Regions from separate parts of the Paenibacillus sp. FSL H7-0756 genome, predicted to be linked through region 2. Evidence: riboswitches for the same ligand, from Rfam matches in the RefSeq annotation. Region 2 holds a riboswitch; each other region holds the start of a gene.
What was found. A riboswitch is a leader RNA that binds a small molecule or an ion and turns the genes downstream of it on or off. The one in region 2 is predicted to bind cobalamin.
Positions count from the first base shown of each region.

Region 1: linked by a shared signal. The riboswitch ahead of NST04_RS31745 (energy-coupling factor ABC transporter permease) and the one ahead of NST04_RS27200 (S-layer homology domain-containing protein) in region 2 are both predicted to bind cobalamin.
Region 3: linked by a shared signal. The riboswitch ahead of NST04_RS01110 (anaerobic ribonucleoside triphosphate reductase) and the one ahead of NST04_RS27200 (S-layer homology domain-containing protein) in region 2 are both predicted to bind cobalamin.

Region 1 is NZ_JBBOVT010000003.1:1,328,307-1,339,187, reverse strand. Features, by position in the region: partial or broken gene cobJ (precorrin-3B C(17)-methyltransferase) at 1-889, opposite strand, end outside; gene NST04_RS31760 (energy-coupling factor ABC transporter ATP-binding protein) at 928-1,779, opposite strand; gene cbiQ (cobalt ECF transporter T component CbiQ) at 1,792-2,580, opposite strand; gene NST04_RS31750 (energy-coupling factor ABC transporter substrate-binding protein) at 2,577-2,870, opposite strand; gene NST04_RS31745 (energy-coupling factor ABC transporter permease) at 2,870-3,634, opposite strand; cobalamin riboswitch at 3,920-4,113, opposite strand; gene NST04_RS31740 (ArsR/SmtB family transcription factor) at 4,253-5,185, shown strand; gene NST04_RS31735 (hypothetical protein) at 5,467-6,120, opposite strand; gene NST04_RS31730 (DUF6171 family protein) at 6,261-6,536, opposite strand; gene NST04_RS31725 (alpha-N-arabinofuranosidase) at 6,547-8,040, opposite strand; gene NST04_RS31720 (peptide deformylase) at 8,229-8,642, shown strand; gene NST04_RS31715 (hypothetical protein) at 8,723-9,616, shown strand; gene NST04_RS31710 (5'-3' exonuclease) at 9,659-10,600, opposite strand; gene NST04_RS31705 (arsenate reductase family protein) at 10,628-10,881, opposite strand, start outside.
Region 2 is NZ_JBBOVT010000003.1:301,453-312,333, forward strand. Features, by position in the region: gene NST04_RS27195 (GAP1-N2 domain-containing protein) at 1-1,142, shown strand, start outside; cobalamin riboswitch at 1,746-1,938, shown strand; gene NST04_RS27200 (S-layer homology domain-containing protein) at 2,153-4,318, shown strand; gene NST04_RS27205 (DUF4430 domain-containing protein) at 4,761-5,663, shown strand; gene NST04_RS27210 (energy-coupling factor transporter transmembrane component T) at 5,660-6,604, shown strand; gene NST04_RS27215 (ABC transporter ATP-binding protein) at 6,520-8,229, shown strand; gene NST04_RS27220 (ECF transporter S component) at 8,202-8,900, shown strand; gene NST04_RS27225 (methyl-accepting chemotaxis protein) at 9,037-10,746, shown strand; gene NST04_RS27230 (hypothetical protein) at 10,869-10,881, shown strand, end outside.
Region 3 is NZ_JBBOVT010000001.1:251,457-262,337, reverse strand. Features, by position in the region: gene ssuE (NADPH-dependent FMN reductase) at 1-113, shown strand, start outside; gene NST04_RS01150 (hypothetical protein) at 420-677, shown strand; gene NST04_RS01145 (radical SAM protein) at 737-2,128, shown strand; gene NST04_RS01140 (radical SAM/SPASM domain-containing protein) at 2,125-3,222, shown strand; gene NST04_RS01135 (ABC transporter ATP-binding protein) at 3,198-3,968, shown strand; gene NST04_RS01130 (hypothetical protein) at 4,205-4,597, shown strand; gene NST04_RS01125 (hypothetical protein) at 4,599-5,282, shown strand; gene NST04_RS01120 (S41 family peptidase) at 5,300-6,115, shown strand; gene nrdG (anaerobic ribonucleoside-triphosphate reductase activating protein) at 6,390-6,917, opposite strand; gene NST04_RS01110 (anaerobic ribonucleoside triphosphate reductase) at 6,914-8,899, opposite strand; cobalamin riboswitch at 9,209-9,439, opposite strand; gene NST04_RS01105 (MTH1187 family thiamine-binding protein) at 9,780-10,088, shown strand; gene NST04_RS01100 (sugar phosphate isomerase/epimerase family protein) at 10,136-10,881, shown strand, end outside.

The DNA.
Region 1 (10,881 bases), 1.0 Mb from region 2:
GCGGAGCAGCAGCCAGGCTCTGCGCAGCCGCCTCTTCCGCCCGCCCGGACTCCGCCGCAGCCAGCGACCACGGCTCTGCGGCTGTACGCAGCCGCTCGTGCGGCTTCAGCGTCTGCGTCTGTGCCCCAAGACTGTACTTGCGTTCATATCCGCGCGGCGTAATCATCAGGTCCTCATAGACAACGGTAGCAGAGTTGCCGACCACCACGGTTGAGAGCATGCCAATCTCATGCTCCAGCATATCCTGCAGTGTGGTTACGATTGTCTGCTGGCGGTCACGGTAGGCGCTCTTGACAATGCCTACCGGCGTAGCCGGATCACGGTAACGCAGCAGAATATTGCGTGCTTCTTCAATCTGGCGCGTCCGTCTGCCGCTGCGCGGATTATAGAACGCAATGACGAAATCCGCTGCCCCCGCCGCCTCCACACGCGCAGCAATGCTCTCCCAGGGCGTAAGATGGTCACTTAGGCTGATCGTGCAGGAATCATGCATAACCGGCGCCCCCAGCAGTGAGGAGCAGGACTGGATCGCCGATATTCCCGGAACCACCTCAACCTGCACTCCCTCGGAGCGGCTCCAGCCGCGTTCGATCAACACCTCGTAGACCAGCCCTGCCATTCCATAGACACCGGCATCCCCGCTGGAGATTACTGCAATGGTCTGACCCGCCTCTGCTCTGCGGACGGCCTCCTGGGCCCGGCTGACCTCCTCGGTCATTCCCGTACCAACAATCTCCTGGTGCCGCAGCAGCGGCCGGATCAGATCTACATAAGTGGTATAGCCGATGACTGCCTCGCTCTCATCCAGCGCAGCCAGTGCACGGCCGGTAATATGCTCCAGCGCTCCGGGGCCGAAGCCGATAATCAGCAGTTTCCCTTGTTTATTCATTCCTCTTCCCCCGTTCATCATGTGAAACCTATAGATTTTTATATTTTAAGCGCAAGCAGCTTATGCAGCTTCACTTTGAATTCGCCGGCGGTGCGGGGAGCGCTCTGCCCTGCGGTCAGGCTGGCTGGCAGGCTGAACCATAAATCAGCCAGCAGCGGCAATCCCAGCCCGATGGACAATAGCTCCTCCCGTCCCGCAAAAATCTCCTCCGGCGTCCCCGACGCCCGGCATCTTCCATGCTCCAGTACAATAATCCAGTCCGCCCAGCGGTAGGCCAGGTCCATATCATGCGTAGCCATAACTATGGTTGTCCCTTTATCATGTATGGCTTCAAGTCCCTTCAGCATCTGTGTTTCCGATAACGGGTCCAGATACGAGGTCGGCTCATCCAGCAGAATCAGCTCCGGCTCCATAGCCAGCACACCGGCGAGTGCCGTGCGTTTCTTCTGGCCCAGGCTAAGCTGGTGAATCGGTTTATCGCCCAGATCGGTCAGATTCAGCAGTTCCATGACTTCCCGGCAGCGCGCAGCAATAGCCGGTTCAGCCATGCCGCTGCCGCGCAGCCCGAATGACACATCCTCCAGCGGTGTGCTGAGGATCAGCTGCTGCTCGGGGTCCTGGAAGACCAGGCCCACTCTCCGCCGCAGAGCGGCCAGCTCTTTTTTGGAGTAGGATAATGCCTTCCCTCCTTGCACAACCGTACCCTGCTGCGGGCGCAGAATGCCGACGGCATGCAGGAAGAGCGTCGATTTGCCTGAACCGTTATGCCCAAGCACCGCCGTCTTGCTGCCTGCTGGAATGGAGAACGTCAGTTCATGCAGCGCAGGCTCCTTCGTATCCGGGTAATGGAACGCCACTCCGTCACAAGCCAAGCTAGATTCCTGATCCATGGCCGGCTCCTTTCATGTATTAGAGATAAAGTACGCTTCAGCCAGCAGCAGCAGCGCAATACCGGCATAAGCCTGGATTGAATAGCGCCGCGGCACAGGACGCGCTGTATATGGCGGGAGAATAATCTCGTCTGTGAATCCGCGCGCCAGCAGCCCCTGCGATAATCCGTAATAACGGTGCATCGTGTTGCCGAACAACGCTCCTGCCATGGCCGCAGTCTCCCGCAGTCTAGCCTTGTAGCCACGGCGGCCTCCGCGCAGTCTGCGGGCCAGCAGCAGACCATGCGCTGCATCACTCAGCAGGAACAGGAAGCGGTACATAATCAGCATCAGCTCCAGGACAATCTGCGGCATCCGCAGCCTGCGCAGCACCTGCAAAAGCTCACTAAACGGAGTAGTGAACATCAGGAAAAAGAAACAGCTCATGCAAGCAGAGATTCTGGCCAGCAGCCCCCCTGCCCGCTGAAGCCCCGCCGCTGTAACATATACCGGAAGGTTCAGTCCCGGAAGCGGGAATATACCAGCCTGACCCGCTGCCGGATGCCCGAATTCCACGAGCAGTGCCGGTACGCTAAGCGCATAGAACAGCAGCGCTGTGCCGAACAGCATGCCATAAGCACGGAAGGGAATACGGGCCTGCAATACACACCAGGACATCATCCATAGGGTGATTGCAGCCTGCAGTACCGGATGTACGGTGTAAGAGAGCAGGAACATCAGGGCTGCGAACGAGCTTTTCCACATAGGGGACAACTGGCGCAGCGCATTATTGTAGGAGAGAACGTCAATCCGCCGGATCACTTGCTGCTATGCTGCTTCGTCCCGCCTTGCTTGCCCTTGAGCAGCCCCAGGGTATAACCGATCACTCCGGCACCAATCGCTGCCTGCAATGCAAACAGCATACTCTCCGTCTCCCCCGGGAGCTCAGTCAGCGGCTTGAACCACGGCTTATAATCAGGATTAATCTCGGTAATTACACCTTCAGCCGCATCATCCGCCCCGCCGAATTCCCCGTTGACCAGCAGCAGCGGCAGAATAACCAGCAGAATAACAACCAGCAGCATCAGTCCGTTTTTCATTTTATTGCTCATTAGGCTCTTCCTCCGTTCACCTTGCGTTTCAGCAGCGACAATTCATTCGGGCTATACGATTTCAGCCAATTCCACAGCAGTACCGTCAACAACCCTTCACTGATGGCCAGCGGGATTTGCGTCACGGCAAAGATTCCCCCGAATTTGAGAAAAGAAGCCAGAACGCCGCCATCCGCCGCCGGAAAAGCCACCGCCAGTTGAAAGGAAGTCACTACATACGTACTCAGATCAGCTACCGCTGCCGCACAGAACAAAGCCAGCTTCTCGCGGTCCGGCAGCTTCATCATCAGCTTATACACGGCATATCCGGCAAAAGGACCCGCCACCGCCATCGAGAACGCATTGGCCCCAAGCGTAGTGATCCCGCCGTGCGCCAGCAGCAGCGCCTGAAACAGCAGGACAATCGAGCCGATTACGCTCATGGGCAGCGGCCCCAGCATTACCGCACCCAGTCCGGTACCGGTTGGGTGGGAGCTGCTTCCGGTAACGGAAGGCATTTTGAGCGCGGACAGAACGAAGGTAAACGCCCCGGCCAGACCCAGCAGCAGCTTCAGCTCCGGGTTCTCCCGGGTCATGACTCTCAGCTTGAAGATTCCCAGCACAAAGAACGGGATAAACGCCGCCCACCAGAACACCGCCCAGCCTACCGGCAGGAATCCTTCCATAATGTGCATCGCGCGGGCCGTACCCGGTTCGTTCAGCATAAAGTAGACCGTAAATCCGGCAACCAGTGCCGCAAAGCTCCACCCTCTGTGTTTTTTCATTTGTCACCCTCCATGTTTGTTGATTTCCCAATCTAAGATCATAAAGCCCAAAAAACCCACCCTAAAGGGTGGGAGTGTATGTACGCAGGCAAATTCGATGGAGTGCGCAGCCTGAAGCCAAGCAGAACAAGGGGCTTACTTCGTCCCATCACTATGGTCCGTATCCTTGTATCCCGCAGCTATCAACCGGTGCCCTCGCTAAGCTCCAAGATTCCTCCGGTCCATCAGGGCAGAACGCCTCTTCTCATTAACCTATCCGTACACCGCTCCTATCCGCGTAGAGTCGTGGTGTGCGTCGACAAGGTAGGTCTCCTGGCTTGGAATACAGGCGCCGCAGGCTTCGTCTTCCCCGGGGCTTCCCGAGTGACCTCATGAAGTGCAGCTCTTCCATACAGTGGCGGGACCGCTCGGGAGTTGCACCCGATTCCCTGTTATCCCTTGCCGCATCCGGCAAGAGCACCTTGTTTCATCGCTAATTCATCTCACATCATAGCGGACCCGGCTCAGCGTGTCTGTGATATAAATTGGAAAAGCTGTCCTGCAGCCAATCATGGCTTGTAGAAATTTTATTTGAGTAATATAATTATTAACTATATAACTTGAACGTGGAGGCATCTGATGAAACTTGATCTAACCGAACAATCCCTGCCCGTGTACGAGGCCCTGTCCAGTACCGTGCGTCTGCACATGCTGCGGCTGCTGTCCGATAAGCCCATGAACGTGAAGGAGCTGGCCGCAGCCCTCAAGCTCAGCAGTGCGATTATGACCATGCATGTGCGAAAGCTGGAAGCCGCCGGGCTGATCACCAGCCACATGGCTCCCGGTAAAAGCGGGCTGCAGAAGATTTGTACACTGGCCGCCGACGGGGCAGAGATTGTTTTTCCGGGACAAGCCCGGACTCCGCGCAGAGGATACCGCAAGGACATCCCGGTGGGGCATTATTCCGACTTCCAGATCGAGCCTACCTGCGGACTGTCTACGACGGAGAGGGTCATCGGGCACTTCGACGATCCCCGTTACTTCTGGGACCAGGAGCGGGTGAACGCCGGAATTCTTTGGTTCGGCAAGGGGTTCGTCGAGTATAAAATCCCGAATTTCCTGCTGTCCAGCCAGCAGCCGGAGGAGCTTGCCATCACGATGGAGATCGCCTCCGAAGCCCCGTCGATTAACAATAACTGGCCGTCGGATATTACCTTCACGCTGAACGGACAATCGCTTGGCTTCTGGACCAGCCCCGGTGACTACGGAGATAATCCGGGAAAATACACCCCGGCCTGGTGGCCTGCACTCACCAATCAATACGGCCTGCTCAAGCAGCTGCGGATTACGCAGTCGGGCACCTTCATGGACGGGCAAAAGCTGTCGGAAGTCACCCTCGATCAGGTAGGCATCCGTAACAAACAATGGACCTTCCGGCTCTCTGTCGAGGAGGATGCCGAGCACATCGGCGGTCTCACCCTGTTCGGGAAAGGCTTCGGTAACTACAACGAGGATCTGGTGTTTGAGCTGTTTTATACGGATGGTGTGGCAGATTTGCCGGGTTCTTTATGAAAGCCTGATTAGGGTGTTTAGATGGCGTAGGTAGGTAGGTAGGTAGGTAGGTAGGTAGGTAGGTAGGTAGGTAGGTAGGTAGGTAGGTAGGTAGGTAGGGGGGATTGATTAGTTAGACTAATTAGGTAGTTTTCATTTCAGCTACTTTTGGAGCCAATACCCCTCAGTTCTGCTTCACGCCCACTTTTGGCCGATTCAGGTGCACTAATGCTCTTCATTTCCGCTCATCGCCCACTTTCAGCAAATTCAGGGGCACTAATGCCCTCCCAACATCCAACCCGTCAGCCTCTCACCCCACCAACGGGATTTATCCCTTTCATTTCCTCCACCAGCCCACTTTCCGCCGCACCAGAGGGATTTATCCCTCTCATTTCCTCCTCCAGCCCACTTTCCGCCGCACCAGAGGGATTTATCCTTCTCATTTCCTCATCCAGCCCACTTTCCACCGCACCAAGGGGATTTATCCCTCTCATTTCCTCCTCCAGCCTACTTTCCGCCGCACCAGAGGGATTTATCCCTCTCATTTCCTCATCCAGTCCACTTTCTGCCGCATCAGTGGGATTTATCCCTCTCATTTCCTCCTCCAGCCCTCTTTCCGCCGCAACAATGGGATTTATCCTTCTCATTTCCTCATCCAGTCCACTTTCTGCCGCATCAGTGGGATTTATCCCTCTCATTTCCTCCACCAGCCCTCTTTCCGCCGCACCAATGGGATTTATCCTTCTCATTTCCTCATCCAGTCCACTTTCTGCCGCATCAGTGGCATTTATCCCTCTCATTTCCTCATCCAGCCCTCTTTCCGCCGCACCAATGGGATTTATCCCTCTCATTTCCTCATCCAGCCCACTTCTCACCGCATCAGTGGGATTTATCCCTTTTACTTCGCCACCTTCGCCTCCTCTAACACTTTCATCTCCCTTCCCCCGCTCCACCACAACGCAAAAAAAGCCCCTCCAACCGCAGCATTGTGCAGGTTGGAGGGGCTTTTGGTGATCGATGCATCTCTTATGGCAAGAGCGGCTTCTAGCCTATCTTTTGGGCCTGCCCCTTGCCGTTAAGCATCAGGCGTGGGCCGTCATTCCGCCACCGGCTGCCACTTGCCGCCGCCCGGCAACGGACAGCTGCGGGCCTTCAGCCGGGCCACGACAGGAATGATACAGCCGCAGGCGGTACAGGTCACGCCATCCTGCAGCTTCGGGCAGGTCCCGCAGATCGCCAGCCGCTCGGCATAGACCTCATCGGAAGCCGAATTGCCGGGATTGAACATGGAGGACGCCAGAATGCGGGCAATCTGCGCTTCCGTGACCTTGTACTCCTCCCGGCAGCCTTTGCAGGTTGAAGTGGTCGTCATCCTGCGTTCCTTACGCCTTCGGAGTAATTTCCAGAACGGTTACCGACATTGGCGGCAGTTCTACAGTAAGGGTGTCTCCTTCAAGCTTGAAGGCACTGAATGCCTGTGGTTTTACAGCTTCCGGCTGCTCAAAGCTATTGTGGGCATCGATGGAAGCTCCGGCCAGCGTCGTTCCGCTTACGGATGCTTGTCCAGCCAATCCGCGCAGCTCCAGCGGCAGGGTTGCCGATGCTGCATGATTCAGGTTACACAGGCTGACATGGATTACGCCTTCTGCGGTTACAGAAGCGGAAGCCGATACTTCAGGAATCTCTACTCCCTCATAGCTGTATACCGGGCTGTCCACAGTCAGCTCCAGCAATTCTGCATCCTGATGCACCTTGTACATGTTGAATACATGGTAGGTTGGGGTCAGGAGCATTTTCTCGCCTTCGGTCAGAATAACGGCCTGCAGCACGTTCACGGTCTGGGCAATGTTCGCCATCCGTACACGGTCACTGTGCTTGTGGAAAATATTCAGCGTCAAGCCGGCCACCAGCGCATCGCGGATCGTGTTCTGCTGGTACAGGAAGCCCGGGTTGGTACCCGGCTCTACATCGTACCAGGTGCCCCATTCGTCAACGATCAGGCCCACTCTTTTCTCAGGATCGTATTTGTCCATGATGGCGATATGGCGGGTAACCAGCTCATCCATGAACAGTGCCTTCTTCAACGTTGTGAAGTATTCGTCTGTTCCGAAGCCTGTAGCCGCGCCCTTATGATTCCAGTCCGAAGTAGGCAGGGTGTAGTAGTGCAGGGTGATCGAATCCATGAAGCGGGTAGCTTCACGCATCAATACTTCCGTCCAGTTATAGTCATCCGCATTTGCCCCGCAGGCGATCCGGTGGATCTTGTTGTCTCCATAGTTGCGCACATATGTCTGATATTGGCGGTACAGGTCAGCGTAGAATTCAGGACGCATGTTACCACCGCAGCCCCAGTTCTCGTTGCCCACGCCAAAATATTTCACGCTCCAGGCATCTTCCTGGCCGTTCTTCTGACGCAGCTCGGCCATTGGTGAGACTCCGTTGAAGGTCAGGTACTCAACCCACTCGGACATCTCTTGAACAGTTCCGCTACCTACGTTACCGTTGATGTACGGCTCGCAGCCCAGCATCTCGCAGAGGAGCATGAATTCATGCGTACCGAAATGGTTATTCTCTACCGCACCGCCCCAGTGTGTGTTGATCATCCGCTTGCGCTCTTCGCTCGGGCCGATACCGTCCTTCCAGTGGTACTCATCGGCGAAGCAACCGCCCGGCCAGCGCAATACCGGAATTTTCATTTCCTTAAGCGCTTCCACTACGTCGTTGCGGATACCCTTGGTGTTCGGAATAGGGGAATCTTCGCCTACCCAGATGCCTTCATAGATACAGCGTCCAAGATGCTCAGCGAAATGTCCGTAGATGTTGCGGTCAATCTTACCTTTGCGGATGTCGGTGTTCAGTACAATGCGTTCTGCCATGGGAAGTTAACGCTCCTCTTTAAGTTAATATATTTGTTAATCATTTAACACTTATATTAACATTATAATCAAGCATCCTCCGGTTCGTCAATCTTTATCTTAACCAGCAACTCCCGCATTCCCGCATTTCACTTCCCCGCCAAAAATGATATTATGGACACACAAATACAGCACAACTGGAGAGTATAATGATCAGACCTATCAGTAAAGATATATCGCTGCTTAGCCAGAAATCTGCTCTTGCCACGGAAAAGGATCTGCCCGTGTTAATGGATCTTGTGGAGACGCTGAACGCCAACTCCGACCGGTGCGTCGGCATGGCTGCGGACATGATTGGCGTCAACAAACGCATCATAGCCATCCGCGTGGAGCAGCAATTGACGATTTCGATGATCAATCCGGTGATCGTCAAGCGCACCCGTCCTTACGACACCGAGGAAGGCTGCCTGTCGCTTGAAGGCGTACGCCCGGCGAAACGATACGACTACATTGAGGTAGAATACTTCGACTCTAATTTCAAGAAGCACCGGGATAGCTTTACCGGATTTACGGCGCAGGTTATCCAGCATGAGGTGGATCACTGCGAGGGTATTGTCATTTGAGCCGGGACGCCAAATCGCAAACCTTCAGTAAGGCTGCCGCTGAGCAAATTTTGAGGAATGAGACCGATACCCGTACCCTTTTGTCAGAATATCCGGAGTACAAAGACGAGGTGCTGCTTGAGATCAATGCCCTGTCGAGCCACAAACGGGCCAACCTGATCCAAAATTTGCTCGCCAGCTATACAAGCAGCGCCAAAATAGCGAAGAGCAAAATTGTCAAAAGCGGCTTTAATCAAACCACCATTAACGCTTTTCTTCCTAATATTATTAAAGCCCGCTTCGCCATTTATCTGATCGAACAGCTGCAACTCGCGGTGTCCGCCGAATCAGCCTCCGGGCCTGTCCGGTTCAATCTCTGGGATGGTTATATCCTGCAGAAGCTCCTGTTCAAGGAAAAGCTTGTCCGCAAGCCTGTATCGCTCCCTCTGTTCCGGGTATGCTGGAAGCTGATTATCCGACCCAAAGTGCTGATGCCGCTTGTCAATAAACAGGGAATCTATTGCTTCTACTCCCGTTCGTTGATCAAGCGTTTGTCCGCTCTGATCGGAGACAAGGCGTGCCTGGAGATCGGAGCGGGTGACGGTACTTTGACAAGATTCCTTAATGATAACGGCACAGCCTGCCGGGCAACTGATGATTATAGCTGGGCGCATTATATCACCTACCCCGATTTTGTGGAAAAAGCCGATGCCAAAGCCGCCTTGAGCAAATATGCTCCAAAGGTTGTACTTTGTTCCTGGCCGGTGCCCGGCAACCCGTATGAGAAGCATGTTTTTAATACAGATTCTGTAGAGTTGTACATTGTAATCGGCACAAGAGACCCGGCAATCACCGGTGACTTCGACGCATATGATCAGGCTAAGCATTTCAGCATGGAGCTGAATGAGGAATTATCCCGCCTGCTAGTGCCGCCCTCTGAGGACAATGCGGTCTATCTCTTCACACGCAAACAAGACAGTACACACTCACGATAGTGAGTATCTACTGTCTTGTTTGGTTTGCTGTCTATTCCGGCTTCAGCCCAGATCCCCCAGCTCAATCTGCACGATTCCCCGGTCATCCCGTTCCTCAGCAATTCCGCCGATCAGATGCATCAGGCTGCCGAACTCCAGCTCATTGAACTTGCGTGCGGCGTTATCCCGCTGCAGCTCCCAGAGACATTCGGCCAGCTCGCATACTATCGGCACATCGCAGCGGATTTCCGCCAGCTCCCGTGAGAGATGCAGCATGTCGAGATCCGCTTCAATCTTGGCGCGTACGCCCTTGGGCAGCAGATGCAGGTTCTCGATAACCCCTTCCACCGTGCCGTATTCCGTCAGCAGCTTGGTGGCCGTCTTCTCGCCTATGCCCTTCACTCCGGGATAATTATCGCTGGTGTCGCCCATGAAGCCCTTCAGGTCGATCACCTGCGCAGGAGTGAGGCCCCGTTCTTCCAGCAATTCCGCTGGATCGTACACTTTATAGTTGGAGCGGCCTTTTTTCATAATCACGACCTTGACGCTGTCATTCACCAGTTGCAGCATGTCGTGGTCCCCCGTAAGAATGTAGACCTCCGACTCCCCGCTGTAGCATGAAGCCAGTGTGCCGATGCAGTCATCTGCCTCATAACCAACCAGACCGATATTCGGCACGCCCAGCTCCGCCACAACCTCCTTCACGAGGTCAAACTGAGGGATCAGCTCCAGCGGCGCGTCAATACGATTAGACTTATACCCTTCATACTTCTCCGAGCGGAACGTGCCCTTGCCCATATCCCAGCAGCAGACGACATGTGAAGGCTCAAACGTACTCACCGCGTCGAAAAAATACTGCAAAAATCCATACACCGCATTCGTCGGCAGCCCGGCGCGGGTCTTGCGGATATATCCACCATAAGAGGTAGCATAAAAAGCGCGGAACAGCAGAGCCATTCCATCGACGATCATAACCCGGCCCTTCATTTCTGTTGCTGTGCTCATGTGTAACCTCTCCTTGTATTCCTTCATTTAGGCGTTGCTCCAAGCTTCGGCGTACTGGTCTTCCTTGTAGCCTAGGGTAACCTTCTTGCCGTCAGTAACTACCGGACGCTTGATCAGCATCCCATGTGCGGACAGCAGCGCAAGCTGCTCGTCTTCGCTTAAGTCTGCAAGCTTGTCCTTCAGGCCAAGCTCCCGGTACACCTCACCACTTGTATTAAAAAACTTCTTCAGCGGCAGGCCGCTGTGCTTCACCAGCACGCGTAGCTCCTCCACAGTTGGCG
Region 2 (10,881 bases):
GGAGTCTTGAGCCATTCGACCGGCTGCCGCTGGCCTTCTATCACAGCAGTGAACGTGAAGGCGGACCGCTGGATTATGATGCGCTGCTGGATCTGGTAGTCCGCAAAGCGGGCAATGACAAGGAGACAGTGTACCGGTTCCTGGACTGGTCGCAGCATAGCTGGCTGTTCGCAAGCTCAGGCAAGAAGCTGTGGCCGAATTACAAGCGGGCCGTGCTGAGGTATTTCCTGAAGAGCGACCGCGAGGCGTTCAAGAACCGGGAATTCCGCAAAACCCATCTCGACACAGCAACGCCTGCTATGCAGACTGTCTACAATGAAGCCCGCGCCCAGCTGGCTTCGCCGCTGGCGCGGTGGGTCAGCCGCAGCCGATTTCAAATCCTGATCTCAGGGAGCATCCTCGGGATCATTCTGATTGCGGCGGTTATCCTGCTGAGCCAGCTAGGGGGACGCGGCAAGGATACAGCTGCGCCGGTGGCCAGCCCCAGCCCGCTTCCGGCAGTGACCGGACAAGCCGCTGTAGCGGCTCCCGTCTCTGTCCGGCTTATCGGCGGCGGTAATAACGGCGGTGATACAGGGACTGGCGGAAACGCGGAGGGCGGAGCAGGAAGTGGGGAAGCGGGTAAGAAGAACGGCGTGAAGCTGTTGTTCAGCTTCACTGATGCTGCGGAATGCTCCGCCTTCAAGCCGGAGCGGATCGGTGTGGAGTCCGCCAGCGGCGTTACGGACTATGAGGTTAAGGCAACGGTTAGCAGTTGCCAGGTTGCAGCAGGCGCCGGAGTAGAGGGCGATGCGAAGGGTGAGGCAGGAGCCGGAGCGGACGGCGGTGCCAAGGCTGAGGCAGGTGCCGGAGTGGACGGCGATGCGAAGGGTGAAGCAGGCGCCGGAGTGGACGGCGATGCGGACAGTGGAGCCGCCGCCTCTCCAGCGGCGGCGGGGACTCCTCCGTCACGCGTATACGAGGTGACGGTGGAGCTATCAGCAGGCGCGAAGCTGGCGGCGGGTGATATGATCACCGCCGGAAGATACTCGCTGAAGCTGGCGGCAGATCCGGGCAGCGCTCCGGAAGCTACAGCTACAGCCGCGCCTAGTGCGGAGCCATCCGCTTCCGCAAGCCCGGAAGCGGACACGGATGCGGAATAACACAGGCGGCCATAAGCAGGCTGCGTAAGCTTTTAAATAACGCGATCGGGTAGTGCTCAGAGTAATTCAATCGACATATGTGAATTGTAGCCTATAGGTACGCTGATGTCCGAAAGAAGCTTCTCAATTGCACTTCGTACACTAGAATCAGGCATAATGGAGTTAATATGGCGTTCTGTTGTATTTGATGCAGTAGATTTTTGGGATTTGGCCCGGCTGAGGGGGATTTGCCGAAATCGATGGTATGAAGTGCAACAGAATGCGTTATCGGCTGCTTTTATACTAATTCTGATGTACATAATACAATCGGCCTTCTGCCGGTGTCTCCATAGGTGCGCTAGTGTATTGATTAGCAGTGGACCAACGTCTTGATTAGCAGCAGAAGAGTAACTTTTTACAGTCCTGAATAGTACGATGTGCCGGGGGAGCGGGCATGTGCTGTTCAGGATTTTTGTGCGGAATGGGCTGAGCTTTGGGGGAGCTGGAATAGATGTAGCTTGTCTATAGACATACAGGGGAATAGTCGATATGATGGTTTGAGAATATTAAAATTTAATAAGCTTGAGGAAAAGGTGCAGATTGCCTTAGAGACCGCGCGCTGTCGCTAGCAGATGCTGGCAGGGCTATGTCTAATAGAGGAATCTGCTTAAAAGGGAAGCCCGGTGCAAGTCCGGCGCGGTCCCGCCACTGTAAATACGGAGCAACTCCTGAAGAGCCACTGTCTGCTAAGCGGATGGGAAGGCGGGGGAAGCGGTGAAGTATGAGCCAGGAGACCTGCCTTTTTCGATGTTGTTTCTATTCTTCGGGGGTAAGAATGTGAAGCAGATGCTGATATTGGCGAGGGCTGTATGTGCTGTATAGTATGTAATGTGGGAGAGTAATCAACTCCCTCAGCCGCCCTGTGCGAAAGTTCTTCCCCGGCCGCCCTGCATAGGGCGGTCTTTAGGTTGCTGCTCTATCTGCGTAAGGAAGCAGGATTTATCCATTCTATTTCAGGAAAGAGGTTAGTTATGAAGAACCATTCTCTATCATTCAGGTTCACACGGTTGGGACTTGCTGTTATCATGCTGTTTGCACTGCTGGGAGCAGCCGTAGCCCCGGCAGGACAAGCTGCTGCTGCACAGGCAGGCGGAACTTCCGCACCGGCGGTATCCGCTCTGCCCGCAAGTGAGGCAGCCAGTGTGACCGCTGCGGTCTATGCTACTGCAGAATACATGCTGAAGAACGGAGTCCAGTCGGACTGGCAGGCGATTGGCCTTGCACAAGCAGGCTACAAGGTTCCAGCCAGCTATCTGAAGGCGCTTGAAGGTAAGCTGAGTGAGGCTAAGGGTGTTTTTGCCAGAGCTACGGACTATGCCCGCATCACACTTGCTGTTAAGGCACTGGGCGGCGACCCTGAGAAGGTGGCAGGCTATAACCTGATCGAGAAGCTCTACAATCACGAGGCAATTACCGGCCAGACGCTGAATAATCCGGTCTATGCACTGCTGGCTCTGGATTCCGGCAGTTATACAATCCCGGCAAATGCGAAATGGACACAGTCTAAGCTGCTGGCAGAGATTCTGGCGAAGCAAAACCCGGACGGCGGCTTCACCCTGACCACGGGTGCGAGTGATCCGGATATGACAGCGATGACGCTGAATGCACTGGCTGGACACAAGCAGGAAGCAGCCGTGAATACTGCTGGTCAGCGGGCGGCAGCCTGGCTGGCTAAGGCACAGGACAAGAACGGCGGATATGGCGACAGCAGCGAGAGTGTGGCTCAGGCCATTATCGGTCTGTCTGCCTTCGGCATTGATCCGGCGGGAGCAGAGTACACCAAAGGCCAGATCAATCTGGTCAGCAAGCTGCTGAGCTTCAGCGCAGAGGGTGGCGGATTCGTCCACACTGCGGGCGGCAGCTCCAATCCGCTCTCAACGGAGCAGGCTCTGGAGGCTTTGGTAGCGTACAAGCTGTTTGGTACAGGCGGCAAGCTCTTTGATTTTAGCGGCACACCAGTGAAGAATCCTCAGGTAAGTGTCTCGGTTACTGTGGAAGGTCCAAATGGAACCTTGGCTGAGGGCAGCGTGTACGCCGGAAATGTACTTAAGGCACTGGAAAAGACAGCCGCCGCTAAGCGCCTGGCCCTGGTCAATGAAGCAGGCAATTATGTGACGGGGATCGGCGGCGTGATTGCGGGTACTTTTGGCGGATATGATGGCTGGATGTATGTGGTTGCCCGCGGCGGAGCATGGATCTATCCAAGTGTAGGGATGGGCGATTTCGCGCTGGAGGAGAATGACCGCATAGTAGTCTATTATGGCGGGGACAACACGCAGGTGGTTGATGCCGTAACCGTGACTCCCGCACAGCCGCAGCCTGGACAAGAGCTGAAGGTGCAGGTAACCCAGAAGCAATGGGTATGGAATGAGGCGACCTTCACCTCTGATCCGGTAACTTCACCGGCAGCAGGCGTACAGGTAACCATCGGCGGTAAAACAGCAGTTACAGATGCTGCGGGCGTGGCTGTTGTGGTCGGAGGTCTGCCGGCGAATAAATATACCCTGACGGTTACGGGATATCTGAAGGATAAAACCCCAGCAGTTGTCCGTCATACGGTCCCGGTAACGGTGGCTTCTGCGGCGGCGGACCGTCCGGCTTTTGCCGATGTGAAGTCGATCTCGCCTTGGGCGCTGGAGTCGGTATACACGGCGTATGACCGCAAGCTGATGAATGGTGTGAGTGAGGGCAGTCTGCTGTTTGCACCGAAAAAGAATATTACTCGTGCTGAATTTGCAGCACTGCTGCTGCGCTTAACCGGGAACGAGCCGTCTGCGGCGTCTTCCGCTGGGGCCTTCAGTGATGTTAAGGCGGGTACATGGTATTATGGAACAGTGAACCGCGCGAAAGAGCTTGGAATCATCAGCGGCGTGAGCGCCACGACGTTCAAACCGGACGGGCTGGTTACGCGCCAGGATATGGCTGTGATGATGGTTAGAGCTTTTAAGCTGGATGCAGCTGGAGCCGGAGCAGGCGCTGGTAAGTTCAGCGACGAAGATAAAATTAGTGACTATGCATTGTCCGCTGTCCGCACGGTAACGGGACTTGGATATATGAGCGGCACCGGCGGCGCATTTGAGCCTACTGCTGTGGTAACCCGTGAGATGGCTGCTGCTGTAGCGGTTAGATTGCCATAGTTCTTAGTTGGTTGGGAGCTGACTGTACTGCACGCTGGTACTGCTCGTTAGTACTGCTCGTTGGGGCCGGCGATAAGTGGATAATTGACATCTAATTTGGCCTGATTTGCTGAAGAGCGGGACCTAGTTGGGTAAATGACACTTATTCAGGTCTGAAGCTGCTGAAGGATGAGGTATGGGCAGAATTAGATGCTGTAAATCCAACTAATTGCTGTCCAGATGCGTAATCAGGATAATTAAGTGTAGAAAATCCAACTAAAGCATCCGTGCGTGAGCCCTTGAGGCGTATAGGGTTGCCGAAGCGTAGAAGGCTCGTTAGAGTGACGGATTTACTTGGATTTCGTTTGGATATGTGTTGAAAAGTAAGCATAAGGTGTATGAAGGAACGGGGAACAGGCTGACTGCCCCCGTTCTTTTCCCTTTTTGTGGAGGTGTGCAGGTAATGTTCAATCTAGTCAAAAGAGGCCGGGGAAGGCTGGCTCCGCTGCTTCTCCTGCTGATGGTATTGCTGCTCTCCGGCTGCTCCTCTGCGCAGCCGGATCAGGCAGGCGGCGGCACGCAGCCGCCCGCCGGGACCCCGGCCGCGCAGACGCCGCGGCCTGGAGACGAAGCGGCTCCGCTGCCGGGAGCCGCTGAGGGCACTGCCGTACCATCCGCCCCTGCGGATGGTACGGCAGCTCCAGCGCAGGCGGGCAGGGGCGAGCCCGCCAAGACCCAGGCGCCGCCAAGCGCAGCGGCGGCGCAGCCCCCGGCGGGCAGGAGCGAGCCCGCCAAGACCCAGGCGCCGCCAAGCGCAGCGGCGGCGCAGCCATCGGCGGGCAGGAGCGAGCCCGCCAAGACCCAGGCGCCGCCAAACGCAGCGGCGGCGCAGCCATCGTCGGGCAGGAGCGAGCCCGCCAAGACCCAGGCGCCGCCAAACGCAGCGGCGGCGCAGCCCCCGGCGGCCACAATCAAGCCGCCAGCCGCCACGCATTCTCCGGCAGTTACACCCAAGCCGGACAACGTGGTCACCCTCTCCATCACCGGAGATGAGGAGCATGGTGTGATTCTGGCCGCCGCCCAGTATGAGATCAAGCAGGGAGAGAGTGTGCTGGACCTGCTGAAGCGGATTACACGGGGGCAGAAGATCCAGATGGAATATCAGGGCAGCAAGGCATTTGCTTACGTGGAAGGTATAGATAATTTGTATGAGAGTGATCACGGGGCAGAGAGCGGCTGGATGTACAAGGTGAATGGAGAATTTCCGTCCAAGGCTGCAGGCAGCTGGATCGTGGAGCCCGGAGATACCATCGAGTGGCTGTATACGCTTGATCTAGGCAAAGACCTGGGGGCCAAGGCGCCATGAGCAGCGGCTTCCGTTCCATGCATCCGGTAGTAGCCCTGCTGTATTATACAGGGCTGCTGCTATTCGCCCTGCTGATCTTCCATCCGTTATTTCTGGCTACAGAGATAGCCGGACTGCTGGCGTTGCTGCTGTTGCAGGGACAAGGGCGGCTGCTTGTGCGCGGCTTGCCTTTTATGCTGCTGATGGCAGCTTCCGTGGCTTTGCTGAACCCGCTATTCTCGCATAGAGGAGCGCATATTCTGTTCTACTGGCTGGATCAGCCTATTACACTGGAAGCTGTGCTTTATGGACTGATGATGATGACAATGCTGCTTACTATTTTTATCTGGTTTATATCCTACAATTACACGGTAACCACTGATAAATTCATGTACCTGTTCGCGGCGGCTGCGCCGAGAATGGCGTTGCTGACGCTGATGGCCATCCGGTTCGTGCCGCTGTTCCAGCGGCGGCTGCGCCAGATTACGCTGATCCAGCGTCTGCGCGGGGTAGATACCGGTACGGGAAGCCTTAAGAAAAGAATGACAGACGGAATGACGCTGCTCAAAGTGCTGCTGACCTGGTCGCTGGAGGAAGCCCTACAGACTGGAGACTCCATGACAGCCCGCGGATACGGCAGCACTAAACGCAGCACTTACACGATATACAAGGCCGATTTGCAGGATAAGCTGGTGATGCTGCTGTTAACCGTTAGCAGTGTGGTTACGCTGCTGTTCTGGGTGCAGGGCTACGGCAAGCTGGAGATTTATCCGCGGATGAGACCGGCGGAATTCGGCTGGCAGGAGGCCGTCATGTACGGCAGCTTCTGCCTGTTCGTGCTCATTCCTGCGGGGCTGGAAGGAAAGGAGAAATGGTTATGGAGATCCTCAAAGCACAGCAATTATCCTTCCGATACCCTGAAGAAGACAAAGACACACTCCATGAGCTATCGTTCGTCATAGAAGAGGGTGAATTTGTCGTGCTCTGCGGCCCGTCCGGCAGCGGCAAAACCACCCTGCTGCGCCATCTGAAGCGGGAGCTCGCCCCGGTAGGTTCAACCAGCGGAACCTTGACCTACAAAGGGCAGCCTCTGTCCGGGCTTCCGGCAGCGGTGGCTGCCGGGGAGATCGGGATGGTCTTCCAGAACCCGGATGCACAGATCGTGATGGATACAGTCTGGCATGAGCTGGCCTTCTCCATGGAGAATCTGGGGCTGCCGCCTGCTGTCATGCGGACCCGGCTGGCAGAGATCTGCGGTTTGTTCGGGCTGGAGCCGCTGCTCTACCGTCCGGTACATGAGCTGTCAGGCGGACAAAAGCAGCTCATGAACCTGGCCTCAGTACTGCTGCTTCAGCCCAAGGTGCTCCTGCTGGATGAGCCTACCTCTCAGCTTGATCCTGTTGCTGCGCGGGAATTCATTATGGCGCTGCAGCGGCTGAACGAGGAAATGGCGGTCACGGTGATCATCAGCGAGCACAGGCTGGAGGAGGTGCTGCCGCTGGCGGATCGTGTGCTGATGCTGGAAGACGGTAAGCTGCTGGCAGATGCCGCTCCCCGCCTGTTCGCTTGTCAGACCGGCAGCGGGGCCTTGACTTCGGCTGGGCGTTACCTGCCAGCCGCCTCACGCCTGTACTTGTCACTCGCTCCGGAAGCGGATCCGGCTGTGCCGGAGAATATTCCGCTGACCGTGCGCGAGGGCAGACGCTGGCTGCCTACCTTGAAGGCTGGAACGGATGCTGGTACAGGCGCTGAGCTGGTTAATAACTTGAATGGGCCTTCAGCATCCATGAAGTCCTCTTCCGAGGGGTTCCAGGCTGCCGTGGCGGAGTCTCTGCTCACCTGCCGCGAAGTGACCTTTCGGTATGAGAAGGAGGGCCGGGAGGTCCTGAGGAAGCTCTCGCTGACACTTAAGCAGGGGGAGCTCCTGGCAGTCATGGGCGGGAACGGCGCAGGCAAGTCCACCCTGCTGCATGTGCTGAACGGGCTGATGAAGCCGCAGCGCGGCAAGATAGAGCTGGCCAAGGGCAAGACTACCGGCCTGCTGGCGCAGAACCCGCTGCTCTATTTCAGTTATGATACAGTGGCTGAGGAGCTGCAGCATATGGGCAGCTACGCCGGGTTATCCCCCGAGGCAGCAGCAAGCCGGATTGAGGCTTTGCTCGAAGTGTTTCAGCTCCGGGAGGTGCTGCAGAGCCATCCGCATGATCTCAGCGGCGGCCAGCAGCAGCAGACCGCGCTTGCCATGATGCTGCTCATGAAGCCGGATATTTTGCTGCTGGATGAGCCGACCAAGGGGCTTGATCCGGCCGCCAAAGACAGGCTGGCCGCCCTGCTTCAGCAATTGCGCGGGCAGGGGATCAGTATTCTTATCGTAACGCATGATGTAGAGTTCGCGGCTAAGCATGCTACGCGCTGCGCGCTCCTGTTCGATGGGGGAATTACGGCGGAGGGCACACCGGCTGAGTTCTTCAGCAGTAATTACTTCTATACCACGGCAGTCAACCGGATGGTGCGGGACTGGCTGCCGCAGGCATTGACAATAGAGGATGTGATTCGCACATGGCCCGCTTCCGCATACCGCTGCTAATCGCCCTGGGACTCTTCATCTCGGGTCTTGCGCTTACCGCAGCATTCACTGACCGGCATTATGTGCTGCTTAGCGTGGTGCTGCTGCTGGCCGCTCTCCTGCCGCTGTTCATCCGGCTGGAGCGCCGCCCGCTCCAGTCCCGTGAACTTGTGCTGCTGGCGGTGTTGTCCGCTATTGCTGCGGTCAGCCGTATTCCTTTTGCCGCATTGCCGGGGGTAAAGCCTGTGTCGGCCGTTGTCATCCTCTCCGCTTATGTCTTCGGGGCAGAGGCGGGATTCGTCATCGGTGCAGTCGCCGCGCTGGTCTCGAATATTTACTTCGGGCAGGGTCCCTGGACACCATGGCAGATGTTTGCCTGGGGCATGACCGGACTTACAGCCGGGTGGCTGCGGAGGAGCTGGCTATTGCGCAGGCGGGCCGGGCTGCTGGTGTTTGGCTTCATCTGGGGGTTCCTGTTCGGCTGGATTATGAATATCTGGGTCCTGCTCAGTCTGCCGGATGCCTTTAGCTGGCGGCTGGTTGCCGTTACGTTTGCCGCGAGCTTTTATTTCGATCTGGCCCATGCCTTGTCGAATGTATTCTTCTTAGCGGTGCTGGCCGGAGGCTGGACCAAGGTGCTGCAGAGATTCCGCAAGAAATATGGCTTGCTTCAAGAGCGAATGGAATTATAATTAATAGATAGCGCTTTACTAAAACGATATTTTTCTTCTTTTTTCGACATTTTTTTTAGCAGGGCCATCAACAATTCGATGTTATTCTCCGATAAATAAGGTTACAGCTAGATTCGAGAAGGCGGGATAACGGGAAATGAGACATCTGAAGATTAAGCATAAAATGATTGTACTGATAGCGGTGGTTATCCTACTGCTGATCGGGATCGGAACCACAGGTATTCTGACGACAACCAGAATGGCGGACAGGTCTGAAGAGACTTACAGGCAGAACCTGCAGCCGATTTATTTCGTAACGGAGATCCGCGGGAACAACCGGGCCATTGAGTCTTTTCTGCTGGAGGATCTGATTACCACGGATGACGCCAAGAAGCAGGAGCTGAAGGCGAGAATTCAGGAGAACATCCAGACGAACAATGAGCTGATGGCCGAACTGAGGAAGATTGAATTTAACAATGAGAAGATTGCTGCTTATGTGAACGAATATACCCTGCTGCTGCCGGACTACCGCTCACAGCGTGATAATATTATCCACCTGGCCGAAAACGATCTTAACGACGAAGGATATCAGGTGTTCACGGGCCAGACCTTTAATGAGCTGCGTGACAAAATGGTCCGGCTGCTTGAAGAGACAGCGACGTTATTCATTCAGGATGCGTCTGCCCATAATACGCGTACGGCTGACAGTGCCAAGAGCTCTGTTACGCTAAGCAGCGTTCTGATTGCACTGGCCTTGCTGCTCAGTATTGTCCTAAGTGTGATCATCACCAGATTGATTACAGGGCCGCTGAAGGAATTGCAGGGGCTGATGAAGCGGGCGGAAGAAGGAGATCTGACGGCCTCTGCCGCTTACCGCTCCAGGGATGAGATCGGCCAGATTAATACCTCGTTCAATACCATGCTGGACGGGTTGAAAAATATGATGCGCGGCGTCTCGGAGAGCGCCGAGATTCTCTCGGCCTCCTCCCAGCAGATGAGTGCCAGTGCCGACCAGACCGCACACGCCTCACAGATCATCGCTGAGACGTCAGGCGAGATCGCAACCGGATTCGATGTGCAGGCGGAGAGCATTACCCGTACTACGCAGTCTGTGCGGACGATGTCCTATGAGATTGCCGAAGCCCGGCATAGCGGTAACGAAATGACCCGCCTGATGGAGCAGGCTGCCTCCTCCACGGAACGCGGTGTGTACGCAGTAGAACAGATTCTGGCCCAGATGCGGGAGATTGACTCCAGTGTCTCGGAGAGCCGGCAGATTGTCGGCAATCTTGGCAGCCTGTCTGAAGAGATTAACACCATTATTACAACCATTAATGAGATTGCGACCCAGACCAATCTGTTGTCCCTGAATGCTTCCATTGAAGCCGCCCGGGCGGGAGAGCATGGCCGTGGCTTCGCTGTAGTAGCCGGTGAGATCCGCAAGCTGGCGGAGGCTACCGGAACCAGCTCGCTGCAGATTACGGAGATTATTAATCACATCCGTCAGCAGACCGCCAGTGCCGTAGAATCGATGGAGCAAGGCTCCGGTATTGTCTCTCATGGTGTAGCGCAGAGCGAAGTGGTATCGGAAGCCTTTACAGCGATCCAGACCTCCATTCAGGCCGCCAGTGAGCAGACTGAACAGATTACAGAGGTTATCGGTCATGTCGCACAGGAATCGGAGGAAGCAGCCAAGTCCATGTCGACGGTGAACGAAATCTCGCGCAAAGGCGCCGCATACCTTCAGAGCACCAGCGAAGCAAGCCTGGAGCAACTGACCGCGATGGGAGAGATGTCCTCCTCGGCACAGTACCTGGCTACCTTGGCCGAGGACCTGCAGAAGCATCTGGCAAGGTTCCGGCTGTAACTGCTATAATAGATATTAACCTGGCCCGATCCGGCCGAGGAACCCTGGAGATTCGCGGGCATCCTCAGCGGAGCCGGGCTTTTGAACGTATTAGTATTAACCTGAAGGAGGCGGTCTCTATAATGAATACCCGAA
Region 3 (10,881 bases), on a different contig from region 2:
TGCGAAATGACCAAGGTGTAGTTGAACTGGCGGAAGAGCTGAAGCTCCGCCTAGACAGTGTGCTGGAAGAGCTGGCGGAAGAGACGGAGCATAAGGTGGGGCGGAAATCTTAAGACAAAAAGCAAAAGAATTATAAATGGTAGTAAAGAACTCTTGCATATTATGCAAGAGTTCTTTGCGTCGGAAATCAAAACTTATAGTTCAGTAGATTGAAAATCTTTTTTTATTAAATATATATTTTAATATTTCAAACGAATAAAAACATAAATATTATAGTTAATAACATTATTTGTAAAATAGATAAAAAAGTCACATCTAAAAAAGTAGTTATATGTAATATTTGAGTTGTCTTTAACATTAAATGTATTTTTAAGGCAGTTAGGGAGGGCTAAGGGAATACATATCAAGGAGGTGAGAAAATGAATCAGGATGATTATTTCTCAATTTCTAATCTAGGTGAAGAATTTCAGATTGGTGAAAAAGAAGAAATTGCTGCATGCATAGCCTGTTTAGGATGTGCAGCTTGTGCAGCCTGTTTAGGGTGCGCAGTTTGTTTTGCATGTCTCATACTAGGTCCTGCAACTGCAATCGTTACTCTTGCGGCAGCGGGTGAAGTAACAACGGTTGCAACAGGTGCAAGTGCTGCTGCTGCGGTTGCCATCGGAGTAAATTCATAGGATCTAGAGGGGAGGGGAGAACGAAGAGCTTTCCTCCCCATTTTAAGGAGGATAATCGAATGAAGGGTATCCATTTTGAAAGCAGAAGGAAGAATAAATACTATTATGATGATGAAACCGGACAAATTGTCAGTGCTGATGATGATCCGGGATTACTCGTTCTAAAGGATAAATTTAATTTGCCGTCACAACAAAAAATTGAAAAAATTGAGAGTTCGCAGCTTAATCAATATTTGTACGTTGAAGCAAATGGATTCAAACAATTAATTCTGGAAATATCTTCAGCATGTAATCTTAGATGTAAATATTGTATCTATTCCGAGCACTATCCTTATACACGAGAACATGGAACAAGCAGGATGACTTGGGATGTTGCAAAAGCTTCAGTTGATTTTTATTATTATAATTTCAAAAAAATTTATGAGCGAAATCCGATGAGAAAAGCAATTATAAGTTTTTATGGGGGCGAGCCTCTTACAAATATCCCCTTATTAAAACAGGTCGTAAACTATATCAACCAGGAATATGGTGAATATGAGGTTCTCTATAATATTACAACCAATGGTCTTCTGCTTACACCTGAGATTCAAAAATTCCTTTTTGAAAACCACTTTTCTGTGCTTGTGAGCCTGGATGGATATCCTGAAAATCATAATAGAAATAGAGTAGATGTTAAAGGAAGAGATACGGCGGATATAGTTTTAAAGCATATCGATCAATTTAGGGGAACTTATCCAGATGCAAGCTTATCCATTGCAACCTGCTTTGATTATAAAACTGACTTTGAAGAAATGGCTGATTTCTTTGATAGTAATCAGTTATCTGTAATTCATACTGGTCAAGTTCAAACACAAAACAGTACGTATTATTCACAGTTTAACGAGTCGGACGAAATTGTTTTTTTTGAAAAATATAATAAGTTGAAGGAAGAGTTTTTTAAGAAGAGCGTTTCAAATGATATAGATAAAAGTAAATTTTTATATCGTTTTTTTGGGAGTATATACGCAACCCTTGCATTTCACCCAATGATTAGAGAGGCATCACCGTTAATTAGACCTTATACAGGAACGTGTGTACCAGGAGAAAAAATATATGTTACAACTGAAGGGAAATTTCAAATATGTGAAAAAATCAATAGTGCTTATGAAATAGGGAATGTTCATGATGGGCTGGATCTGGAGAGAATTACTAAAGTTTTGAATGACTATAATCAGAATATTTGTGTTCAATGCCAGGAGTGTCCCATATCTAGATTGTGTAATCTATGCTTTAAAAATTTTGAGACGGAGAATGGTTTCGAAAGTAACTCTGACATATGTCTGCAACAGAGAAAGACTATGGAAAACCTATTAGGCGAATTTGTAAGTATGCTGGAGGATAATCCTAGACTTTATGATGAAGTGACATCCGATTATTTTAAAACTATGAGTGAAGTAGGGGAGTGTATATGAGTTATTTTAAGTTGAAACCAGAGGTCTACTTAATTACTGGGAAAAAAAAATCAACATTGCATAACTTGGTAGATGAAAAGTTGCTTTGGATTGATAACCGTTTGGCGGAAGGCATTAGAAAGGCAGAAAGGGGGGAAGCCATAACAGAGCTTGAATTTGAGATGTTGAAATCATTTTTTGCTAAATATAACTGGGGAGTATTCTCCGACAAGCCTGTTTTTATGGATAAATTCAGATCTATCAATATATACAATGAGAAAAAAATGCACAAAAACACCCCTTTTATTGAGACTGCTACGCTACAGCTTACAAATGAATGCAATCTAGATTGTGAATTTTGCGGCAAACTTTTTTGCCCCAGCTGCAGAATAGTAGAGGAGAGAGAAGCAGCATTGAGTCTCGAAGACTGGATGCTGGTTGTAGATAAGCTAAAAGGATTTGGGGTGAAAACTATTCTGCTGACAGGTGGGGAGGTTGCGACAAGTCCTTATTTTAAAATATTGGCAGAATATGTTATTACTAATGGTATATCTCTTTCTGTCCATACTAATGGTATGGTGAAAAATAATGATTTGCCTGAAGACAGTCATCTTATTATATCTGTATTTCAGCGAAATCAGTTAGAACATATTATTAAAAAATACAAGAAGAAAAAATTGGTTTCCATTATTCTTTATGATTTGGTAAGTAAAGAAAAACCGAAATTGATTCCGGAATCCTGGCAAGTTGTTTTTTCAAGAACTAGCCCCATTCCTATTACCAACAAAAGTATGGTTAATGTGGATTTTGATTCGTTTTTTTCAAGGAAATTAGGGGATCACTGTCTTGATAAAAAATTATTGGTGACTTATGATGGTTCTATCTATCCTTGTATGGAATTGAGATACAAAGTTGGCAATTTCAAGAACAACGGATTTCATCTGGCAATACAAAAACTTGTATCAGAATACTGGAAGAAGGGTGTAGACAACTACAACAATAAATGTACCAGTTGTGAATTTCGTTATGCTTGCAGTTCTTGCTCATTTTTTGATACTGAGAATTGTCAATATGATTTGGAGGAAGGGAAATGGATATCGTCATTAACCAATTAAGTAAAACATTTGGATCATTCTCTGTTCTTGAGGATATTAATCTAACGGTTAAAAAAGGACAGGTTTATGGTTTGATTGGCCCAAATGGCGCAGGTAAAACAACCTTGACCCGAACTATTCTTGACATCTACAGACCAACGAGCGGAACGGTTATTGTTAATGGAGTAAACAGTATTGATTCTTCGTTTAATGAAATCAGAAAGCAAATAGGTTGTGTCCTTGATCAGTTAGGATTATATAAAGGCCTGACAGCATGGGAAAATATAGAGTTTTTTCATCGAGTGTTCTTTCCTAAAGCCTCCAGACAACAAAGAGAGAAAGACATCATTGAATGTATAAGAATGGTTGATTTGGAGCAGCACAAAGATAGCAAAATAACTTTTTTCTCCCGGGGGATGAGACAAAGACTAGCTTTGGCCAGAGCTTTTATCGGTAAGCCGCAATTATTAATTCTGGATGAACCGACCAGGGGGTTAGATGTGGAAGGTAATTATATGCTAAGAAAATACATTACAGAAATGAAACATAGAGGTCTAACTGTGTTAATCAATTCACATCATTTAAGCGAACTGAAAAAAGTTTGTGATCTGTATGGTTTTATTAAGAACGGGAAGATGATGGAGGAAGGGACCTACTCCGAACTTGCTTCAAAGTATCTTGCCGAAAATGAAGAAGCGGATATGGAAAAATTATATCGAATTATATTTGATATTGAAGAAATGAATGAAATGATGGAATCATCATGAGACTATTTCATAATCCGGTGCTTTGGCTTTGTATCAAAATGTTCAAGCGAAGATGGGTTACCTTTGTATTCTATTTCTTTATACTCATAAGCCTTCTCCAGATACAGACCTATTTTAAATCAATTGTGTTATTGCCTTATTTGTGCTTTCTTGCTGTGTTGAAAATGCTCAGTAATGAGTACTTGCGCGGGCATGAGGAGACGCTGGTCATTCTTGGATTCACGATAGAAAAAGTGTTGATCAAAACCGTTCAAGCTGTATTTCTTTGTTCTTTTTGTATGAGTATTGTAGCGATCCTGGTATCATTAACGATTTTATACAATACGGGTAACATGCCTGAAATAAATATCTTGGAAATTATGTTTATTGGCGGATTGTATATGCCGTTATTACCAGTGGGGAGATTCCTTCTTAAGAGGCTGATTTTGCATAAATCTAAAGGGGGCGGCGGCTGGAGTTATATAGTTGAAATTGGTCTTGCCCTTTTCATCGTACTCTTACATGAATTGCTTCCAGTGGTCTTTTGTTTAATAATTTTTCTTGTATCATCTATTCTTGTTCTTGGTTTCGAAAAGCGTCTTTTTCCAAAACAGGAATGGAATATGTACTTTGAAAGGAGTATGAGATAGAATGAATGCTCTTTTATGGAAACGGTATAAAGAGATACGGAAAAATAAAATAAAATTGTTCATTGCTCTTGTTTTTCCGATTATTTATTTCATCTTATTAAAGGTTTTCTCCGTTCCCGACTATATAATAGTATCCTATTTCTCAATGTCGTGTATGTTAATTGGGAATCTGGCGCATTGGAACGTTGAGGATCTGGTGCATGGTGAAACTTTGCTGACAACTCCCCTGACACCGTTTAAACTTTGGCTTGCCAATTGGATGCTTGTAACCATATCAGGATTTATCATTGCACAACTGTATTTACTAATAATTTCACTTGGAAGCCTAATGTTTGAAGGACGACTTTATTCGGTTTATCTTCACCATTTTGGGAATAATATTTCTATTTCTTTTCTAGGATTTTCACTCCTGGCCGCAGCGACAGTACATAATGTGGATTTTACCAAATGGAAGCAATATTTGACTAGTGTGTTCAGTATATTTAATTTTGTGTTTCCTTTTGCCCCCTTTCTATTTGCTCATTATTTGCCTACAAGTGTTATATTCACCATAGAAGCAGTAGCTTTAAGTACATTATTGATAGCCTGTTCCTTATTTATTGCCAGAAGTGCAAGAAGGGAACGATTAGTCATGAACATTCAGAAGCTCTCTGAAGCTTACGAAGTTCAACTGATCAATGACTGAACAAGGGGGGGCAAACGATGTTGTTTTCGCATAAAAATCATGATGAATTAGAGATAATTAAGGATTGTCTGGAATATTATGAGTTGAATGACCTGTTCCTAAATCAAGATCAGCGTTACCAATATTTAAAAATGGAGCTGCTCAATTCAAATGTAGTGGACTTCAAGGCATTTAAAGAGTTTATTCAAAATACCAGGGGGAATAATTATACTGATTTTCTAATAGGAACAGCCTATTCAAATAGCATTAATATAAAAGAGCATAAGCATTTCGAGTATAGATTGTTAGAAGAATTTCTTTACATAAAATTTTCATTTTTCACAAAAAAATCAGTTGAACAGGCTTTAAAGATCATAAATCAGTATAAAGACCGGCCATATTTAATTTTAGATTTAAGAAATTCTCCAGGTGGATATATTGATGCATGTATGGCTTTCTGCAGATTTTTCATAAAAGATATAAAGGAGCTAGTCACCCTTTACTATAAAAATAAAAATACAACTTATTATTCAGAGAATAGGACACCCGTAGGGTTCAAGAGAATAAATATCTTTGTTAACGAACAGACAGCTAGTTGTAGCGAAATTACTGCCTTGACATTAAGGACAAATTTGGATTCGGTTCGGCTGATTGGTGGAAGAACAAAAGGAAAAGAGTGTGGCCAGGAAATCATCGTAAACAAGTCTAAAAAGTTTTCTTTAATTATAGCCTCTTTTATTTGGAAGTGTGAGAATAATGGGATTAAAGAACTTCAACAATTAATTCATAACGATGTTGAGGATTCAGTGCAGTTTGTTACAGAAGATGATTTTTTCAGTACGGTATTAATTTAATTAGGGGGGATCTTTTGAGTGATAAAATAAGCGGTTTAGTCTGGTTACTTGTCGCATACTTGCTTATAATGGTGGCTGGTTTGATAGTCGGTAAAAGAAATGAGACCTTTAAGACCGAGATGAAGAAGACACTATTAACTATTGGTGGAATTTTTTTGATTGTTGGATTTTTCGTACTATTCATATTTTAAATTTGTTTATTGTTAAAACTATAAAATAAAAAAGGCACTAAGCACCCGGATGCGGGCGTTTAGTGCCTTTGTTTTTTACAGAATTATACCCCTTGAAAGCTCAGCTCTGGCTCCCACAGAACCACCCTATCTCCCGCCAGACTCGCCGGAATATCGATAATCCGCTGGTTGCTGCTTCCCCGGTAGGAGAGGGTAAGGTCTTTGAGCTCTTCGACGAACCGTCCGTCGATCACGACCTGGCACAAGGCCAGCAGCTTCCATTCCGCAGAGCCCGGTGAAGCCGTAAGCTCCTCGTACGTATAGCCGGTATAGATCCATACCGGGAAGTCCGGCAGCTCGGCGCGCAGCTCATGAATGAAGCCAGCAGCCTCCTCAGCCGAGAAAAAAGGGTCCCCGCCCGCCAGCGTCAAGCCGTCCAGCAGCGGATTGCCTGCAATCTCCTCTATGATCTCCCGCCGCCGCTCCGGGGTGAAGACTTCCCCGAAGTTAAAGTTCCAGGTCTTCGGGTTGAAGCAGCCCGGGCAGCGGTGGCGGCAGCCGCTGAAGAAGAGGACGGCCCGCAGGCCTTCCCCTTCATTGATCGACTCCGGGTAATATCCGCAGATGTTCATAGATGCTTAACACGGTCCCGGACTTCGGCTTGCTTGGCGGCATTGAAGCGGGTCTGATAGTCACCGGTCAGATACCCGGTAACCCGGCGCAGACGGCGGATATGGGTGGTATCCTCATGGGCATTGCAGGTCGGGCAATTCGTGCCGATGACCCCTTCATAGCCGCAGCCGGAGCAGCGGTCAATCGGATGGTTAATGCTGAAGTAGCTGATGTCCTGCTCCAGCGCGTATTTGATGATTTTGACGAAAGCTGACGGGTTGCTCCGGGCATTGCCGTTCAGCTCGACATAGGAGATCGCTCCGGCGTTGCAATATTCATGGAACGGAGCTTCCAGGCTAATCTTCTTGGCTGCGCTCAGTTCATGGTAGACCGGAATGTGGAACGAGTTCGTATAGTATTCACGGTCGGTTACGCCAGGGATAGAGCCGAGCACGTTGCGGTCGATCTTCGTGAACTTGCCGGAGAGACCTTCGGCCGGTGTTGCGAACAAGGTGATGTTGAGGTTAAGCTCCTCGCTCTTGCGGTCGCAATATTCACGCATGTGGCGGACGATGGCTACAGCCTTGGCGTGAATCTCCATATCTTCGCCGTGGTGCTTGCCGTACATAGCTTTCATGCATTCTGCCATTCCAATGAAGCCCAGCGACAGACTGCCGTGCTTCAGCAGTTCGCCTACGCTGTCATCAGGGGCAAGCTGCTCGCCGCCCTCCCAGACGCCTTCACGCATCATGAAATCGGAGGCTTTGGCCTTCTGGGAAGCCTGAATACGGAAGCGGTGCAGCAGGCCGTCGAGCGCAATATCCATATAGTGAGTGAGGTCATCGAAGAACCCTTCTTCATCAGCAGCGAGACGGCGGTTGGTTATCGTGCCGTGGGCCAGACCAAGACGCACCAGGTTGAGCGTGTTGAAGGACAGGTTGCCTTTGCCGGAGCAGTGGTTACGTCCGAAGCGGTCGCCGAGCACACGGGTGCGGCAGCCCATGGTAGCGAATTCGGTATCCGGGTCAGCCGGATCATAATATTGCATATTCAACGGAGCGTCCAGGTTGGCGAAGTTCGGATACAATCTGCGCGCCGAGCACTCGGCTGCCTTCAGGAACAGCTCGTAGTTAGGATCACCCGGCTGCTGGTTGATGCCTTGCTTACATTTGAAGATCTGAATCGGGAACACCGGCGTCTCTCCGCTGCCCAGTCCGTTCATGGTGGCCGTCAGCAGCGAGCTGATCACAAGCTGGCCCTCCGGGGAGGTACAGGTGCCGTAGTTGATGCTGGTAAAAGGAATCTGTCCGCCGGAGCGGCTGGACATCGTATTCAGGTTATGTACCATACTCTCTGCGGCCTGCAGAGTCTCGCTCTCTGTCTCCTTAAGGGCAAAACGGAAGGCGCGCGGATACTGCTCAGCCAGATCGCTGCGGCTCATCGTAATCTCCCCAAGCTCAGACACTTCTGCATTCTCCTCGAAATACTCCAGACCTTTGCGGAAGAGCTTGGAGAAGGATTTGGTAACATAAGGGGCCAGATCATAATCCAGCTTGTTGGCGGATACGCCGCCGTATTGCGCATTCTGCTGTGACTGGAAAATAATCGCCACCAGCGACATCGCCGTCATAATCGAGTTGGGAGGCCGTACACTGCCGTTGCCGGTATTGAAGCCTTCACGGAGAAGCCGTTCGAACGGAATGAAGATGCAGTTCGTGGTTCCAATGGCGTATTGATCAAGGTCATGTACATAGACGACATTATCCAAGGTAGCCTGTACCAGCTGTGGCGGCATGGTGAAGTTGCGGGCATACCATTTGGAGTATTCACTGCCGAACTTGCTCATTTTGCCGGAAAAGCTCTCCCCGTTCAGGTTGGCGTTCTCGCGCAGCAGATCCAGATCCCGGCTGTCGATAATATCCCGTCCCAGATGAATGACCTCTTCCAAAAGATCCTCCTGTGCAGCTTGTCCTTCGTTATAACGTTTCTCCAGCAGTGTCATTATATAACTCTCTCCTCTCGGGTATTGTAAGCGTTAAAAAAGCACCTCCGGCCGGGAAGGCCGGAAATGCCCGAATGCAGGATGCAAAGCTCCGGAAAGCGGAAATTTGCCTGTGGTCTGGGTGGAATATACGAGCAGACAAGGGGCGAATAGCTTTCGCCCGTTCTTGTATATTCCGCAGAGCCGATACCTGAAGATAATCCGCGATCATCCTCAGGTATCGGCAGCCTCTGGCCCGATTGACGGAAGGCTAACTCTGCTATGGCAGGCCGCATACGGACACCTCCCCTGTTCCTCGCAGGAGTCTAAGCGGTGCCACCGAAACAGGCAGGTCTCCTGGCTTCCGGCAACTCCTCCGGCGCCTTCCCGGGGGGCTTATTCTGCCCCTTAGTGGCAATTAGCCGGAGAATGCGGCCCTGGGCATCGCACCCTGGGAGCATCCGGTTACAGTGGCGGGACCGCAGCGGCTTTGCACCGCGCTTCCCTATTAAGTCTCACCTCTATTACTAGGGGTGAAACACCTGTTTCTACTATATTTTGATATCGTTCAATAAACGTACCGCAATATATTGTGTTTGTAAATGTTTTTTTGCAATCCCGCACGGGGAGCGGGTTCGGCGCTTTTACTCACAGCTGATCCACAGTTAGTCCACAGGTAATCCACAACTTTCCTCTAAATCTGCCTTGAATTTTTCATAAATTCTCCGAAAATACGCCACAAAGAATCCATAAATAGAGTGCGTCTAATCCTCGTAATCTTTTTAACGAATATTGAGAGAGTAGCGGGGCGGGCAGGGGATTTGTGGGAAGCTTGGCGAAGCGGTACAATAAGAGGATAATCAGGGGGCAGGCAGATCAGATAATCAGGAGGGTGATTACGATGGCAATTGGCGAAGTGACCGTTATTCCGGTTGGCACAGGCAGTACCAGCCTCAGCAGCTATGTGGCCGAGATGCAGCGCGTGCTGGAGACGGTGGAGGGCATAACCTACGAGCTTACTTCCATGGGAACGATTATTGAAGGGCCGGTAGCGCGGATTCTGGCTGCGGTAGAAGCGCTGCATGAGTCGCCGTTCACCGCCGGGGCGCAGAGAGTCTCAACCTCGCTCAAGATCGACGACCGGCGCGACAAGCCCTCCACCAGCCGCAGCAAGCTGGAATCCGTGGAGCGCAAGCTGCAAGGAGAGTAACCATTATAGTATCTAATCAGAATTAACCGATAAGGAGCGGATTCTTCATGACAGAAGCAGCACAGCAGATCGGAATTCAAATGTATACATTGCGTGACCAGACGGAACGCGATTTCCTCGGTACACTGGCCAAGGTGGCAGAGATGGGGTACCACGCAGTGGAATTCGCCGGTTATTTCGGTGTATCTGCAGGGGAACTGCGCCGTAAGCTGGATGAGCTTGGCCTGGCTGCCCCTTCGGCGCATGTAGGCCTGGACTTCAGCAGTCTGGATAAGATGGAACAGGCATTAGCCAAAGAGATTGAATACGGTATAGAGCTCGGACTGCAATATATGATCACCCCGTCGGCACCGCTTCCGCCGAACCCTTCCATAGAGGATGTAACAAGAATCATTCCATTCCTGGAGAAGGCTTCCGCGATGGTCCGGGCGGCAGGGATGCAGTACGGTTATCACAACCATGATTATGAATTCGCAGAGGTTGACGGCAAGGCGGTCATCGATATCTGGCTGGAGCAGATTCCTGCGGAGCAGATGCTGGCAGAGTTCGATCTGGGCTGGGTATACAGGGGCGGAGCTAACCCGGCTCAATATGTATCACGGTACGCCGGACGTGTTCCGCTGGTCCACATTAAGGATTTCGGAGCAGACAATGAGGAGACTGATCTTGGAAAGGGAGAGGTAGATTTCCGGAGCGTCTTCGAGATCGCGGAACAGAGCGGAATTCTCTATTATATTGTAGAACAAGAGGCTTATGAGGTATCCTCCCTAGCAAGCGCTAAGCTCGCGCTGGA